3 regions of the Micromonospora sp. NPDC048842 genome follow, and region 3 is predicted to be linked to each of the others. Evidence: riboswitches for the same ligand, from Rfam matches in the RefSeq annotation. Region 3 holds a riboswitch; each other region holds the start of a gene.

Region 1 (4,620 bases), on a different contig from region 3:
GCGTCGGACTTCATCCGGGGGTCGATGGCGTCCCAGGTCAGCCCCGCCGGGGTGACAGCGATGCCGACCTTCTTCGCGTCGGCGGTGACGGCGAGGGCCAGGTCCTTGCGCAGCGTGTCGCTCGCCGGGTACATCAGCGTGAACCGGGCCGGTCGGCCGTCCTTGACGCGTACCCCGCCGGGGCCGGGAGTCCAGCCGGCCGCATCGAGCAGCGCTCCCGCCGCCGTCGGGTCGGCGGTGGGCTTGCCGATGATCGACGGGTCGGCGAACTCGGAGGTCGGCGGGATCGGCCCGAACGCCGGTTCGCCGGCGCCGCCGAGGAGCCCGGTCACCATCGCGGCCCGGTCGACGGCCAGGTTGAGCGCCCGGCGGATCGCCGGGTCGGCGAGGACCGCGTTGCCCGTCGGCAGCATCACGCCGCGGTAGTCGGCGGTCGGCACCCGCTGCACGCTGTACGTGGCGTCGGCGTCGAAACCGGAGGCCAGCTTCGGCGGCAACTCGGCGGCGTCGAACTCGCCGGCGCGCATCCGCTGGGCGCGGACGTTGTCGTCGGCGACGAACGCGACCACCACCCGGTTGTTCTTCGGCCGGCCACCGAAGTAGCGCTCGTTGGCGGTGAGCACCAGGCGGTCACCCGGCGTCCAGGAGTCGACCCGGTACGGCCCGGTCCCGATCGGCTTGCGGTTGAACCCGGCGGTGTTGATGTCCTGCCCGCTGAGCAGCTTCGCCGGCACGATGCCGAGGGTGAGCCGCTGTAGGAACGGCGCGTACGGGTAGCGCAGCCGGAACACCACAGTTGCCGCGTCGGGCGCGGTCACCGACTCGACCATGTCCAGGTCGGAGCGGAGCGTCGAGTCGACGGTCGGATCCAGCACGGCCTGGTACGTGAAGACGACGTCCTGGGCGGTCAGCGCGCTTCCGTCGTGGAACTGCACGCCGTCGCGGAGCTTCGCGGTCACTGTGCGGCCGTCGGGTGACAGCTCCGGCAACGCCGTGGCCAGACCGGCGACGAGGCGGTTGTCGGCGTCCCGGCTGACGAGGCCGTCGAAGATCAGCGAGGCGCCGTCGACGCCGTAGTTGAGCACCGGGTTCAACGCGTCCGGCTCGTCGGAGGTGGCGACGACAAGCGTCGCGCCGCCGGCTGAGCCGTCGGGGTTGGCAGGGGCCGAGCACCCGGCGAGGACGAGCATCCCCGCCGCCGCGGTCGACGCCACGAGGCGTCGGAAGGTCGGACGCATCCGGGTCACAGAGGGCTCCTGTGGTGTGGGGAGGATCGTTTGTCGGGTGGGCGCGGCGCCGCAACCGTTGATCATCACGGTGACACAGTTGCAAGTCTTTGGCAATTACCAGAGACATGCAGCATGTCGCTGATCAACAACCGACCATCAGTCGGGCGGGTGGCCAGCGGCGGCGGGTGAGCCGCCGCCGGCCACGTCAGCGCCCGGACGACAATCAGACCCCGTAGCGCAGGTAGATGGTGTCGCCCACTGTCACTGTCGTGCCACGGGTCGCGGTGGCCGGGGTCCCCCCGTCCCTGGACACCTTCCAGGTGGAGGAGCCGCTGTTGGCCAGGCCGTTGATCGAGGTGATGGTGCCGGTGCCGCTGGTCGGGTTGAGGGCGGTGACGCAGCCGCTGGGGGCGGCTGCGCTGATGGCGGCGTCCAGCACGGTGCCGAGGGTGGTGGTGGCGGCGGTCGGCGTCAGCGTGACCGCGCACGGCTTGATGCTGCCGCTGCCATTGTCAATGATCACGGCGAGCCGGGTGGCGGTGCCGGCGGTGAATCCGCTCGCCGCGACCCAGGTGGGCGCGCCGGCGGTGACCGGGGTCGGGGGAGCGGCGGTGTAGCCCGCGCCGGCCAGGGCCCGCACCGCGTCGATGGAGGCGTACGCCGACGGCGTGGTGTTTGTGGTCAGGTACTTGAAACCGCCGCCGGTCAGCTGCTGGGCCCGCAGGAAGTCGATAGGGGTCTTGCCGGCGGTGGTGGTGAAATCGGAGCCCTGGCTGGGAATGCCGCAGGCGTTGAGCCCGGAGACGGCCCACGCGTTGGAGTCGGTGTTGACACCGAACATCGAGGTGAAGGCGCCCGAGGCGTTGACGAGCTTGCCCTTGAGGAAGTTCTTCGCCTGCACGACGTCGGTGTCGGTGTTGGGGACACCGGCGACGCAGAGGGCGGCCATCGCGGCGCCGGTCATGTCGATGTCGCTGGCGGCGGCGAGTTGGCTGGGGTTGCCCTCGGCCTGGGTGAAGGTCCAGCCGCCGTCGTTGTGCTGGTTGTTGCGGATCCGGGTGACCGACAGGTTGAGGAGCGCCTGCGGTACGCGGGCGGCACCGGCCTGGGTCTTCGCGCCGGCCAGGGCGAGGGTGGCGAATACGGTGCCGTTGACGTTGGCCGGCGGGCCGTAGTAGCCGGCCGAGCCGGTCTGCCAGTAGGCGATGGTGTCGGCGATCAGGTTGCGGGCGGGGGAGACGCGAGCGGGGTCGATGCCGGCGGCATAGGCGTTCAGGACACCGCGCTCGTAGTCGGTGACGACAGGGGAGGTGCTCGGCCAGGACGCGGCGGAGAGTTGGTTGCGGTACACGGTGCGGGCGTTCTTTGTCGTGTCGCCGGAGGGGTAGACGTCCACCGCCGCGACACCGGCGGGGGCGAACGCGCTGAATACCCACTCGTTCGACAGCCCGCCGCTGGCGTAGCTGCCGTCGGCTGCCTGGAGGGTGCGCAGGTAGGCGACGCCGTTGGTCTTGGCGGTGGCGATCTGCGCCGCCGTCGAGGTCGCGGCGGCCGGTGCGGCACCGGTCGCGACAGCGACGACAGTGGCGATCAACGCGGCGGCGGGAACCGTCGCGAGACGTCTCCGGCGACTGCCGGAGGAAAGGCGCGAGGACATCGGGTCTCCTTGGGGGTACGGGGCACGACTGCCTCGACCCGGGGCCCAACGGGAGAGCCGGCGGAGCGGGGCGGGCCGGCCGCAGGACGCGTGGGACGGATACCGCAGGTGCTGCGTCACCACGTGGGTAGTCGGGCTCGGGACGGCCAACCGTCCTCACCGTTGCGCGTCAGCCCCGGATTTCCACCGGGTTCCCCCACGCGATGACGCGGTCACCGTATGGGAGGAAGTCCCTACCGCGCGCTGTTAGGTACATGACACGTTCTCGCGTTGACGGGGTGGTTGCTGCTGTGGTCCGATGACCGCGATCCAGCAGTCAGGGGAAGCCGGTCAAAGTCCGGCGCTGGCCCGCAGCCGTAGGTCCCAATCGGGACGAGTCGGATTACCTGGCTGGATAGAGCACCGCAGCGCCGTCGAGGTACACGGCGCGGAGCCAGATTTCCGGGACTTGTCCTCGGGGTCCGCGTCCGCGCCTGCGCCGCTACCCCTGAGAGAGTCGCCATGTCCCCACTGGTCAGTCGAACGTCGCGGACTCCCGCGCCGTGGTTGGCGCTCGTCGCCGCGGTGCTGCTCGGCGCGTTGGCGCTCGTGGTGCCGACCCGTGCGGCGCTCGCCGATCCGCTGGAGGCGTGCACCCCCACCCAGGGCGCGATCGTGGTGGTCGACTTCGGGGCGTGGGGTGGGCCGCTGCTGCGGGGCTGCGACGCCGCCCCGACCACCGGTCTGGACCTGCTGCACGAGGCGGGCTTCACCACGACCGGCACCGCCCATGACGGGCCCGGGTTCATCTGCCGGATCGGCTCACCCGCCTTCGACGCCGGCGCCGAACGCCCGACGCCGGCCGACGAGGCGTGCCAGTTGACCCCGCCAGCGACGGCCTACTGGTCCTACTGGATCGCCCCGGCCGGGCAGGACCACTGGACCTACAGTCCACTCGGGGCGATGGCGCAGCGACCGGGGCCGGGCGAGGTCGAGGCGTGGGTCTTCGGCGGCACCGACATCGGCGGCTCCACCGGGGCGCCGAGCTTCACCCCCGCGTCGGTGCGCGCGAGCGGCCCGACCCCGAGCGCGACAGCGACCCCGACAGCGACCCCGACGGGGACACCCGAACCGGCGCGGCCGACGGAAGCCCAGGTCAAGGCCGTCGCGAGCTACCTGGTGGGGCAGTTGACCGATGGCGACCACGTCGACAACTGGGGTGTCGACTACCACCGGACCATCGCCGTCGCCACAGCGCTGGCCGGGACCGGCGGTCAGGCTCAGACCCTGACGAAGGTCGTCGACTACCTCCGGACGCACGTCGACGCCGCGATCTTCCCCAACGGTGACACCGCCGCGCCGCACGCCGGTAACGTCGCCGACCTCGCGCTCCTCGCCACGATCATCGGCGGCGACCCCCGTGCGTTCGGCGGCCGGGATCTGATCGCCACGCTCACCGACCACGTCTGCGCCGCGACCGACATCGCCGCTGGCTGTGCCGCTGCCGGTGACTTCGCCGGATCCGCCGGCCCGATGAGCCACGCGAGCGCGCTGCTCGCGCTCAAGCGGGCCGGCGTCACCCCGCCCGCCGCGACCGTCTCCCGGCTGACAGCGCAGCAGTGTGCGACCGGCGCCTTCGCCGGCGGATGGCTCAGCCCGACCGATGCCTGTGATCCGGACCTCGCCGCCACGGCCCTGGCCGTCCTGGCGCTGCACACACTCGGCGGGCACGACGCGGCGCTGAATTCGGCAAAG
Region 2 (4,620 bases), on a different contig from region 3:
CCAGTTTGGCCAGGTCGCCGTAGGTCTCGGCACGGGCCATCGGCGGGACCAGGTGGTCGACGACCACGGCGTGCGCCCGCCGCTTGGCCTGGGTGCCCTCGCCGGGGTCGTTGACGATGAACGGGTACACCAGCGGCAGGTCGCCGAGGACCGCGTCGGGCGCACAGCCGGCGGCCAGACCGAGGCCCTTGCCGGGCAGCCACTCCAGGGTGCCGTGCTTGCCCAGGTGCACCACGGCGTCCGCGCCGAAGCCGCCGTCCGCGGCCGGCGAGGCCAGCCAGCGGTACGCGGCCAGGTAGTGGTGACTCGGCGGCAGGTCCGGGTCGTGGTAGATGGCGATCGGGTTCTCCCCGAAGCCGCGGGGTGGCTGGATCAGCAGCACCACGTTGCCGAAGCGCAGCCCGGCGAGCACGATGTCGCCGCCCTCGGTGTACAGCTCGCCCGGTGGCTCACCCCAGTGCTCCCGCATCCGCTCGCGCAGCTCGGCCGGGACCTGGTCGAACCAGCGCCGGTACGTCGGCCCCGGTATCCGGGCCTCGGCGGCGGCCAACTGCTCCGGGGTGAGCCACTCCACGTCGTGACCACCGGCGGCGATCAGCGCGTGGATCAGCGCGTCGCCGTCGTCCGGCGGTGGCGTGTCACCCAGGTCGTAGCCGGCCTCGGCCAGCGCGGCGAACAGCCGGACCGCCGAGGCCGGGGTGTCCAACCCGACGGCGTTACCGACCCGGGAGTGCTTGGTGGGGTACGAGCTGAGCACCACGGCGACGCGCTTGTCGGCGTGCGGCACGTACCGCAGCCGGGCGTGGCGCACCGCGATCCCGGCGACCCGGGCGGCCCGCTCGGGGTCGGCGGCGTAGACCGAGAGGCCGTCGGCGTCGATCTGCTTGAACGAGAACGGCACTGTGACGATCCGGCCGTCGAACTCGGGGATGGCCACCTGCATGGCGGCGTCCAGGGGGGACAGACCGGCGTCGCTGTCGGCCCACTGCGCGCGGGTGCTGGTGAGGCAGAGGGCCTGGATGACCGGCACGTCCAGGGCGGCCAGGGCGCCCACGTCCCAGGCGTCCTCGTCGCCGCCACCGGAGGCGTCGGCGGCGACCGCGCCGCCGGCCGCGAGGACCGTGACCAGCAGCGCGTCACAGCGGGCGAAGAGCCCGAGTGGGCCGGTGCCCGCGGTCAGCCCGCGCAGCGAGCCGCAGAAGATCGGCAGCGGGTTGCCGCCAGCTCTGTGGACCGCGTCCGCGAGCACGTCGACGAAGTCGGTGTTGCCGGCCAGCGCATGCGCCCGGTAGAAGACGATCCCCACTGTGGGCCGGTCCGGAGCGGCGGGGTGTTCGCCGTGTACCCCGTACGCAGGGGTGGGCGTGGGTGCGGCGAACCCCTCGCCGGTGAGCAGCACCGTGTCGGAGAGGAACCGGGCCAACTGCCCGAGGTTGTCCGGGCCGCCCTCCGTCAGATACGCCAGCGACTGGCTGACGACCCCGGATGGCACTGTGGAGATGGCCATCAGCTCCGCGTCGGGTAGCGCCTCACCGCCGAGGACCACCGTCGGCACGCCGGTGGCGAGCACCGCAGCGAGGCCGTCCGGCCACGCCTGCCGACCGCCGAGCAGGCGTACGACGACGAGGGCGACCTCGTCGAGCAGGGCGGGCACCTCCTCGGCGGTAACTCGGGCGGGGTTGGCCAACCGGTAGTCGGCGCCGCTGGCGCGGGCGGCCAGCAGGTCGGTGTCGGCGGTGGACAGCAGCAGGATGCGCACGGCAGGCTCCGGAAAGTGACGCCCTGGGCCCTCACTGAGGCGACCGGGGCGATACGGGTGGGTACGGCGTCAGCCGGTACGACGGCCCGAGCGAACGGCGCACCGACGCATGGGTCGGGGCCGGTCAGCGCCGGGCGATCAGCTCAGCGGTGCCGGTGGCCGGTGCCCTTGGAATGCACTGCCTGGAGCGCGATACGACGATAATCGTCGATGAATGAGACGCCGTGCGTCATCGGGTCCTCCTCGGGTGTCCACGCCCTGGGGTACGTCCGACGGCCGAAGTATCCTGGCTTCCGGATCGACGCTCTCCCCCGGCCTTCCAACCGCAGACACACGGCCGTGACTCACGAGGGGGGATCGCTCCCCGGTGACAGTGGCGGGACCGCGTCGGAATCGCACCGACTTCCTTCACTGCCGTCAGGCCGCGAATGCTGCCACACCGCCGCGTCGCCGGTCAACGCGGACCCCGCCGTCGCACGCCCGTTCTCACCACATTGACCTGCGGAAATATCGGCGCGCGAGGTTGTCGTCCGCCGCTGCGGCGGGCTGCTGGGCTGGTTGGTCGTTGGCGGCGTGGTCCCCTGCCGGGGGCAGTGCGGGTGCGACGCCCTTTGGAGCTGATGTCGTGGACGATTCAGTCCGCCCCGGTCAGCCCTGGGCTACTCGTGCCCAAATCGGCGCGGGTGGCGGGTCAGCGACAGCCAGCCGAGAAGACGGCTGTGCATCATGGCAAGGTCGGGACGACCGGCGTCTACGACGAGCCCGTTCGCGCCAACGTGCTTTGATCGATGACCGGCTCTGCGTTGTTCAGCACTACCTACCGCAGATGCGGGGCGTCGACTGCCCGGCGACGGTCATCGAGCGCAGCACTGACCCCTCCGGCCTCTCCCCGATATTCGACGAGATGTTCAGCTCGCTCTGGGATCGCAGCCGCCAGCTATGACCGACCACGCCCGCCTCCTCCCCCTCGCACAGGAGGCCGTCGACCTGGCGCAGAACCTCATGCTGACACTCCAGCCCGGCGCGCTGACCTTCAAGGGTGACTGCGATGCTTCTACCCGCCGCCGGCACATCTGCGCCGGCCGGAGGACGGCCTCGGCCGTCGAGGGCGCCTGATCCAGGCCCTCCCGGTACCGAGTGCGGGCAGCATGGGCCGACACGCCGGGTCCCGTCAGAACGATAAGGCCCCGGCCACCAGCGTCCGGGCCGCATCCGTCCACCAGTAGAGGACCTCCCGGCCCGACCTGCGCTTCTGGAGCAGACCGGCATCCGTCAGCACGCGCAGGTGACCACCGACGGTACCGAGCGGCAGCCCGGTCGCGGCGACCACGGCCGTGGTGCTGATCGGCTCAGCCGCCTGCACCAGAATCGTGCTCCGTGCGTTTCCGAGCAGGCGGCGCAGTGGATCCGGGGTGGTGAGAGCCGCCTCCGTGAAGACCCCGGTCACCGGGTAGACGATCCCGAAGCGGTCGGGCAACCTCCAGGAGATCCAGCCTCCCCGGCAGTGGGCCGCGAAGAACGTCAGCGTCCCGCCGCGCACGTCGGACGGTGGGTAGGGCCGCTCCTCGACCTGCAGCCGGCCGTTGCCCAGCCAGCGCATGCCCGGCCGCATGTCGTTGATGACCCCGGACCATCCGTCCCGGCCCAGCCGGGAGATCCGGGACACCACGTCGGCACGCAGCACCGACTGCCGGCGCGGCCAGTCCGCCTCGATCGTGTGGTGCCAGACCCAGCGCACCAGAGCGGCCGTCCGACTCGCCAACCCCGAAGCGCGCAGTTCCGGGGCCAGCGGGGAACGTACGTGGGCCAGATCGGCACGGATTCGGTCATCCGGCAGCGACTCGAGCTCCACGAGTTCGTCGTCCAGCGTCATGTCCGGACGGGCGGGCGGCACCGTCAGGAAGTCGGCCATCCAGGAGGACGACATGGCGTGCGCCAGGATGGCCCGGGTCACCGGGTCACCGTCGAGATAGCCCTGGAAGGCATCGACATGCTGGTCCCGCCAGACCCGATGCCACGGAAGCGGCTGGGCCCTGCGCAGGATATTCAGCGCCCCCAACGTCTCGGTGAGCTGCGAGGTGCCGAAACGCGCCTGCGCCATCACTTCGGCGTCGACCAGGAACACCGCCATGTTTCGCCTCCAGTCGAAACTCTAGGGCGGCGCCGCGGGATGTCGCAAGCTCCTGGCCATGCACAGCGATGCTCAGCCAGGCGACCCGACGACAGTGAGCACGCGGAACTTCAACGCTCTGTGGGCCGGTGCCGCCATCACCAACCTGGCTGACGGCGTCGTCAAGCTGACACTGCCTCTGGCGGCCCTCTCGATGACGGACTCCCCTGCGCTGGTCGCCGGCGCCACCCTGGCCAACACCCTGCCCTGGTTACTGTTCTCACTGCCCGCCGGTGCCCTCGCCGACCGGGTTGACCGCCGGCGCCTGATCATGGCGATGGCCGCCGCGCGCGCCCTGGTCCTCGCCGTGCTCGTGGGCGCCATCCTCGTGGACGTCCTCCCACCGGCCGGCCTGTACGCGGGGGCGCTGCTCCTCGGCACCGCCGAGGTGTTCGCCGACACCACCCGGATGTCGGTAGTGCCGATGGTCATACCCCGCAATCGCATGGAATCCGCGTTCGCGAAGTTGACAGCGACCGAGACCGCGGCCAACGAGTTCATCGGGCCCCCGCTGGGTGGCCTGCTGGCCGCCGCCGGACTGGCCGTGGCGCTCGGCGCTGGCGGCGTCGGCTACGCAGGCGCCCTGCTCGCACTGGCAGTCATGACCGGTCACTACCGCAGCAGCGGTCATCCCGGACCAGCAGCGAACGCTCCGGGCCTCCGCGCCGACATCCGGGAGGGCATCCGGTAC
Region 3 (4,620 bases):
CCGACGGTCCTGCCAGCGCCGGCCCTGTTCGTGGCACGGGCGCCACCGCCGCGTCGACCGGAGGTCGCCGCCGAGGTACGGCCCCGGCCGGTGGGTGTGCCGGCGGATCGGCGACGCCAGACGACGAACCCGGCCACCGCCCCGACCGCCGCGACCGCCGCCGCCCAGCCGGCCCAGACCAGTGCCCCGGGACCGCTCTCCTCGGTCGACCCGGTCGACGGGGCCGCCGCAGCCGGCGGGGTCGACGGATCGTCCGCGGTGGTCGGCACCGCCGAGGCCTGCCCGGACGAGTTGTGCTGCTCGGTGGCGGCCACCAGAGCCGGGTCCGGTTGGGTCGACGGCGGGCTCCACCCCTTCGGCGCTGCCGTCACCCGCCCGTCGTAGCGGAAGGTCAGGGTGCCCCGCACGGTGTCGCCGTCCGAGGCGACCGACAGGTAGCTCACCGAGTACTGGCCCTTGGCGGGCAGGTGGGCGACGGACACCACCGCGGGGAACCCCGTCGTGTACTCCCGTGGCTCGAACTGCCCATTGACCAGGAAGTACTCGCGTACCGGCTTGTCCAGTGGCTTCGGCTCCCCATACGACCAGCCGTTGTCGACACGGACGCCGCCCGGGGCGGTGATCGTGAAGAACGCGTTGGCGGCGGCCTTCTCGGTGAAGTAGAGCCGCACCTCCGTCAACGGCTCGCGCACTGTGGCGCCGCTCGCCGGTGTGGACATGGCGAGGGTCCCGTGCGCTGCGGCGGGTTGGGCGGACGCGAGGAGAGCGACAGCCGAGGCGAGGAGGAACGCGAGGAGGCCAGAGACCACCCGCCCGCAAGTCTGGGGGAGACGACGCATCTGGATATCCTCACCCTCGCGAGACTTTTTTCAAGAGCTGACGATCTTCTTCCTCAGATGGCAAAAGTTGACGATCAGGTCATCCGTCGCCGCGGCAGGACGCCCCGGGTGGACACATTCCCTGGCCAGCTATGCTCGCCGACGGCGCTGGTTCGCCCCGTCGTGACCGGCGGGGCGTCGTAAGAGGGAACCCGGTGAAAATCCGGGGCTGCCCCGCAGCGGTGAGTGGGAACGACCGCCGTCATCAGCACTGGGCCAGTGGCCTGGGAAGCGACGGCCAGTAGGCGACCGGCGCGACCGGTCAGGCCCGCGAGTCCGAAGACCTGCCGGCGCCGCGTACACAACCGTGTGCGCTGCCGTCGGTCTCGCGGGTGGGCTGAGCGGGTGACGGGCCGCGCGTGTGGTGCACGGCCAGGTCCTCGTCAGCGTGTCCGTGACCCGGCGGTGTGGTTTCCCGAGGGACGGACTACCGCTGTGCACGACACCACCACCATCGCCGGCCGCGCGCCGTCGGCGTCGCACCTGACCCTTTCGCAGATCATGGACCAGCACCACACCAACCTGATGGGTACGGTGCACGGCGGCCGGATCCTCAACCTCATCGACTCCGTCGCCGGTGTGGTCGCAGCCCGGCACTCCGACGGGCCGGCGGTGACCGCCGCCATCGACGAGACGGCGTTCCTCCGCGCGGTGCGGGTCGGTGACGTGGTGCACGTCGATGCCCGGATCACCTGGGCCGGCCGCAGCTCGATGGAGGTGGCCGTCAAGGTGACCGCCGACCGGTGGGACCGGGCGGTGCCGCCCACCGACGTGGCCACCGCCCACCTGGTCATGGTCGCCATCGACGACGACGGCCAGCCTCGGACGGTGCCACCGCTGCTACCGGAGACCGACGGAGACCGGCGACGGTACCGGGAGGCGGAGATCCGTCGGAAGCACCGACTGGCGCTGCGACGCGCGCTGCTCGACGGCGCCGAAGACGACTGACCCGCGCTCGGGCCCGCCCGTTGCGGCGCTGGCGCGGTCCGAGGAACCCGCCCCGCCGCCTATCCGGTCGGATAGCGTCCACGTGAAGCCTCGATCACGGAGAGTGTGGATGGTTATGCGCGCTGCGGTGCTGCGGGAGTTCGACGTTCCGCTGACGGTCGAGGAGATCGATCAACCCATCCCCGGGCGCGGGCAGGTGCTGGTGCGGGTAATCGCCAGCGGGGTCAACCCGCTCGACACGAAGATCCAGGCAGGTAAGGCCGCGCACGCGCGCGTCGAGCTGCCTGCGGTGCTCGGCCTGGACCTCGCCGGCGTCGTCGCGGCGGTCGCCGCGGACGTGACCGGCTTCGAGCCGGGAGACGAGGTGTACGGGCTGTGCGGGGGCGTCGGCGACCTCCAGGGCTCGCTGGCCGAGTACGCCGCCGTGGACGCTCGACTGCTGGCCCACAAGCCGAGGAGCCTCTCGATGCGGGAGGCCGCCGCGTTGCCCCTGGCGGCGGTCACCTCCTGGGAGGGGTTGGTCGACCGGGCCGGAGTCCGCGCCGGGCAGAAGGTCCTGGTGCACGGCGGTGCCGGCGGTGTCGGACACGTGGGCGTGCAGCTTGCCCAGGCGAGAGGCGCCGAGGCGTATGCCACTGGCGGGCCGGCGAGCCTGCGGGTGATCGAGAGTCTGGGCGCGGTGCCGATCGACTACACAGCGAGCAAGGTCGAGGAGTACGTCGAGAGGTACACCGGCGGCGAGGGCTTCGACATCGTGATGGACAACGTCGGCGGCGCGACGCTCGACGCGTCGTTCGCGGCGGTACGCACCTACCACGGGCACGTCGTCAGCGCGCTGGGCTGGGGCTCACACTCGCTCGCCCCGCTGTCGTTCCGAGGCGCGACCTACTCCGGCGTGTTCACCCTGCTGCCGATGCTCACCGGGCGCGGCCGCGAACACCACGGCGACATCCTGCGCGAGATCGCGACGCTGGCCGACGCTGGTGCGTTGCGCCCGCGACTGGATCCGCGCACGTTCACGCTCGACAGGGTCATGGACGCCCATCGGCTGGTCGCCGACGGCACCGCCGAGGGCAAGGTCGTCGTGGACGTCCCTGGTTGAGCCGAGCCGTTCGTTCACACCGAAGGGGTCAGCACTGGGATCCTGGTTGTCGCTCCGGTGACGTCTGCCCATGCCGAGATTCGTGCTCTACGGCGACGAGTACGGGCCTGGGTCGCAGGTTGGCCGGACCACCATGAGCACTTCTTCGTCGAAGAGCCGAACCTCACGGACGCGGAGTGCTCGAAAAGGGTGGCGCGTGCGGGGCGGTGGTTGGGTAGCGTCCCGGGCGTGATCGATCTTGTTGAGCGGCATACGGTTCTCGCCGTTGTGGTCGGGTCGCGGGCGTACGGGCTGCATGACCGGGACTCCGACTACGACCGGCGTGGCGTCTATGTAGCGCCCACGCGGGCGTTCTGGCACCTCGACAAGCCGCCCACTCACCTCGACGGTCCGGCGGTGGAGCAGTTCTCCTGGGAGTTCGAACGCTTCTGCGTCCTGGCCCTGCAGGGCAACCCGACAGTCCTGGAGGTGCTCTGGTCCCCGCTGGTCGAGAGAATCACCGTCGACGGGGAATGGTTGCTGGCCGCACGGCAGGCGTTTCTGTCGAGGCGGGTGGCGGAGACCTACGGCAACTACGCCCGGGATCAGCTCAACCGAGTGGCGGCACGCCGTGAGCGCACCGGCGAGACGAACCACAAGCAGGCCATGCACATGATCCGGCTGCTGGTCGCCGGGGCGCATGTGCTGCGTACCGGGGAGGTGCTGGTCGACGTTCGTCACCTGCGTGACCGGCTGCTCGCGGTGCGGCGTGGCGAGCTGCCCTGGGATGAGGTTGCCGCCTGGGCGGCGGACCTACTGGCTGAGCTCGCCGACGCGACCGCCACCACCACGCTGCCCGACCAACCCGACCGGGTTGACGTGGATCGGCTGCTCACGGCCGTACGGGAAAGGAACCTGTAGTGACCACCGAGGTGCCGCCGTGGGCCGCCGAGGCAGCCTGCGTCCTGCCCCGTCCGCTGCTGTTCGCCACCGTCAGCGGTGCGCATCTGTACGGATTCGCGTCCATCGACTCCGATCTGGATCTGCGGGCCGTGCACTTGCTCTCGCCCGAGGAGGTCGTCGGGTTGCGCACCGGTCCGCAGACGTTGCAGCACATGGGCGTGCGCGACGGTGTCGAGTTGGACGTCGTCAGCCACGATCTGCTGAAGTTCGTCAAGCTGTTGAACAGCCGCAACGGGTACGTTCTGGAGCAGCTGTTGTCACCGCTGGTGGTTGTGACCACTGCGGTGCACGCCGAACTCATCTCCTTGGCCCCGCGACTGGTCACCCGTCACCATGCGCACCACTACCTCGGATTCGCGGCCACTCAGGAGAAGTTGTACGCCAAAACCGGGCAGCTCAAGCCTGCGCTGTACACGCTGCGGGTCCTGCTCACCGGGATCCACCTCATGCGGACCGGCCGCGTAGAGACGAACCTTGCCGTGCTCGGAACGAGGTTGCCGTACGTACCGGATCTCATTGCCGCCAAACGGGAGGCCGAGCATGGCCCGTTCCCTGCCGGCGTCGCAGGCCGGCTCGCTAGCGACGTGTCGCGGCTGCGCGCCGAGCTGGAGACGGCCCGAGACAACTCGACGCTCCCCGAGCGCGTGGACCCGGCAGCCGTGGATGCCCTACACGACCTGGTGGTGCGCACCCGACTGCGTGAGCTTCTCAGCCAGGAACACGTCGCCCTGTCCGGCCGCGACTAGGGGA

What was found. A riboswitch is a leader RNA that binds a small molecule or an ion and turns the genes downstream of it on or off. The one in region 3 is predicted to bind cobalamin.
Region 1: it holds a riboswitch for cobalamin, as region 3 does, so the genes downstream of both, AB0C19_RS26175 (prenyltransferase/squalene oxidase repeat-containing protein) here and AB0C19_RS00040 (acyl-CoA thioesterase) in region 3, are expected to answer to the same signal.
Region 2: it holds a riboswitch for cobalamin, as region 3 does, so the genes downstream of both, cobN (cobaltochelatase subunit CobN) here and AB0C19_RS00040 (acyl-CoA thioesterase) in region 3, are expected to answer to the same signal.

The regions. Positions count from the first base shown of each region.
Region 1 covers NZ_JBEZGK010000023.1:11,642-16,261, forward strand. Annotated here, with positions in the region: gene AB0C19_RS26170 (ABC transporter substrate-binding protein) at 1-1,238, opposite strand, end outside; gene AB0C19_RS26175 (prenyltransferase/squalene oxidase repeat-containing protein) at 1,453-2,886, opposite strand; cobalamin riboswitch at 2,991-3,113, opposite strand; cobalamin riboswitch at 3,166-3,295, shown strand; gene AB0C19_RS26180 (prenyltransferase/squalene oxidase repeat-containing protein) at 3,388-4,620, shown strand, end outside.
Region 2 covers NZ_JBEZGK010000016.1:29,047-33,666, forward strand. Annotated here, with positions in the region: gene cobN (cobaltochelatase subunit CobN) at 1-1,759, opposite strand, end outside; cobalamin riboswitch at 2,039-2,168, opposite strand; gene AB0C19_RS22020 (hypothetical protein) at 2,699-2,875, shown strand; gene AB0C19_RS22025 (helix-turn-helix domain-containing protein) at 2,931-3,890, opposite strand; gene AB0C19_RS22030 (MFS transporter) at 3,949-4,620, shown strand, end outside.
Region 3 covers NZ_JBEZGK010000001.1:4,366-8,985, reverse strand. Annotated here, with positions in the region: gene AB0C19_RS00045 (copper resistance protein CopC) at 1-809, opposite strand, end outside; cobalamin riboswitch at 971-1,185, shown strand; gene AB0C19_RS00040 (acyl-CoA thioesterase) at 1,314-1,826, shown strand; gene AB0C19_RS00035 (zinc-dependent alcohol dehydrogenase family protein) at 1,936-2,928, shown strand; gene AB0C19_RS00030 (nucleotidyltransferase domain-containing protein) at 3,157-3,828, shown strand; gene AB0C19_RS00025 (nucleotidyltransferase domain-containing protein) at 3,828-4,616, shown strand.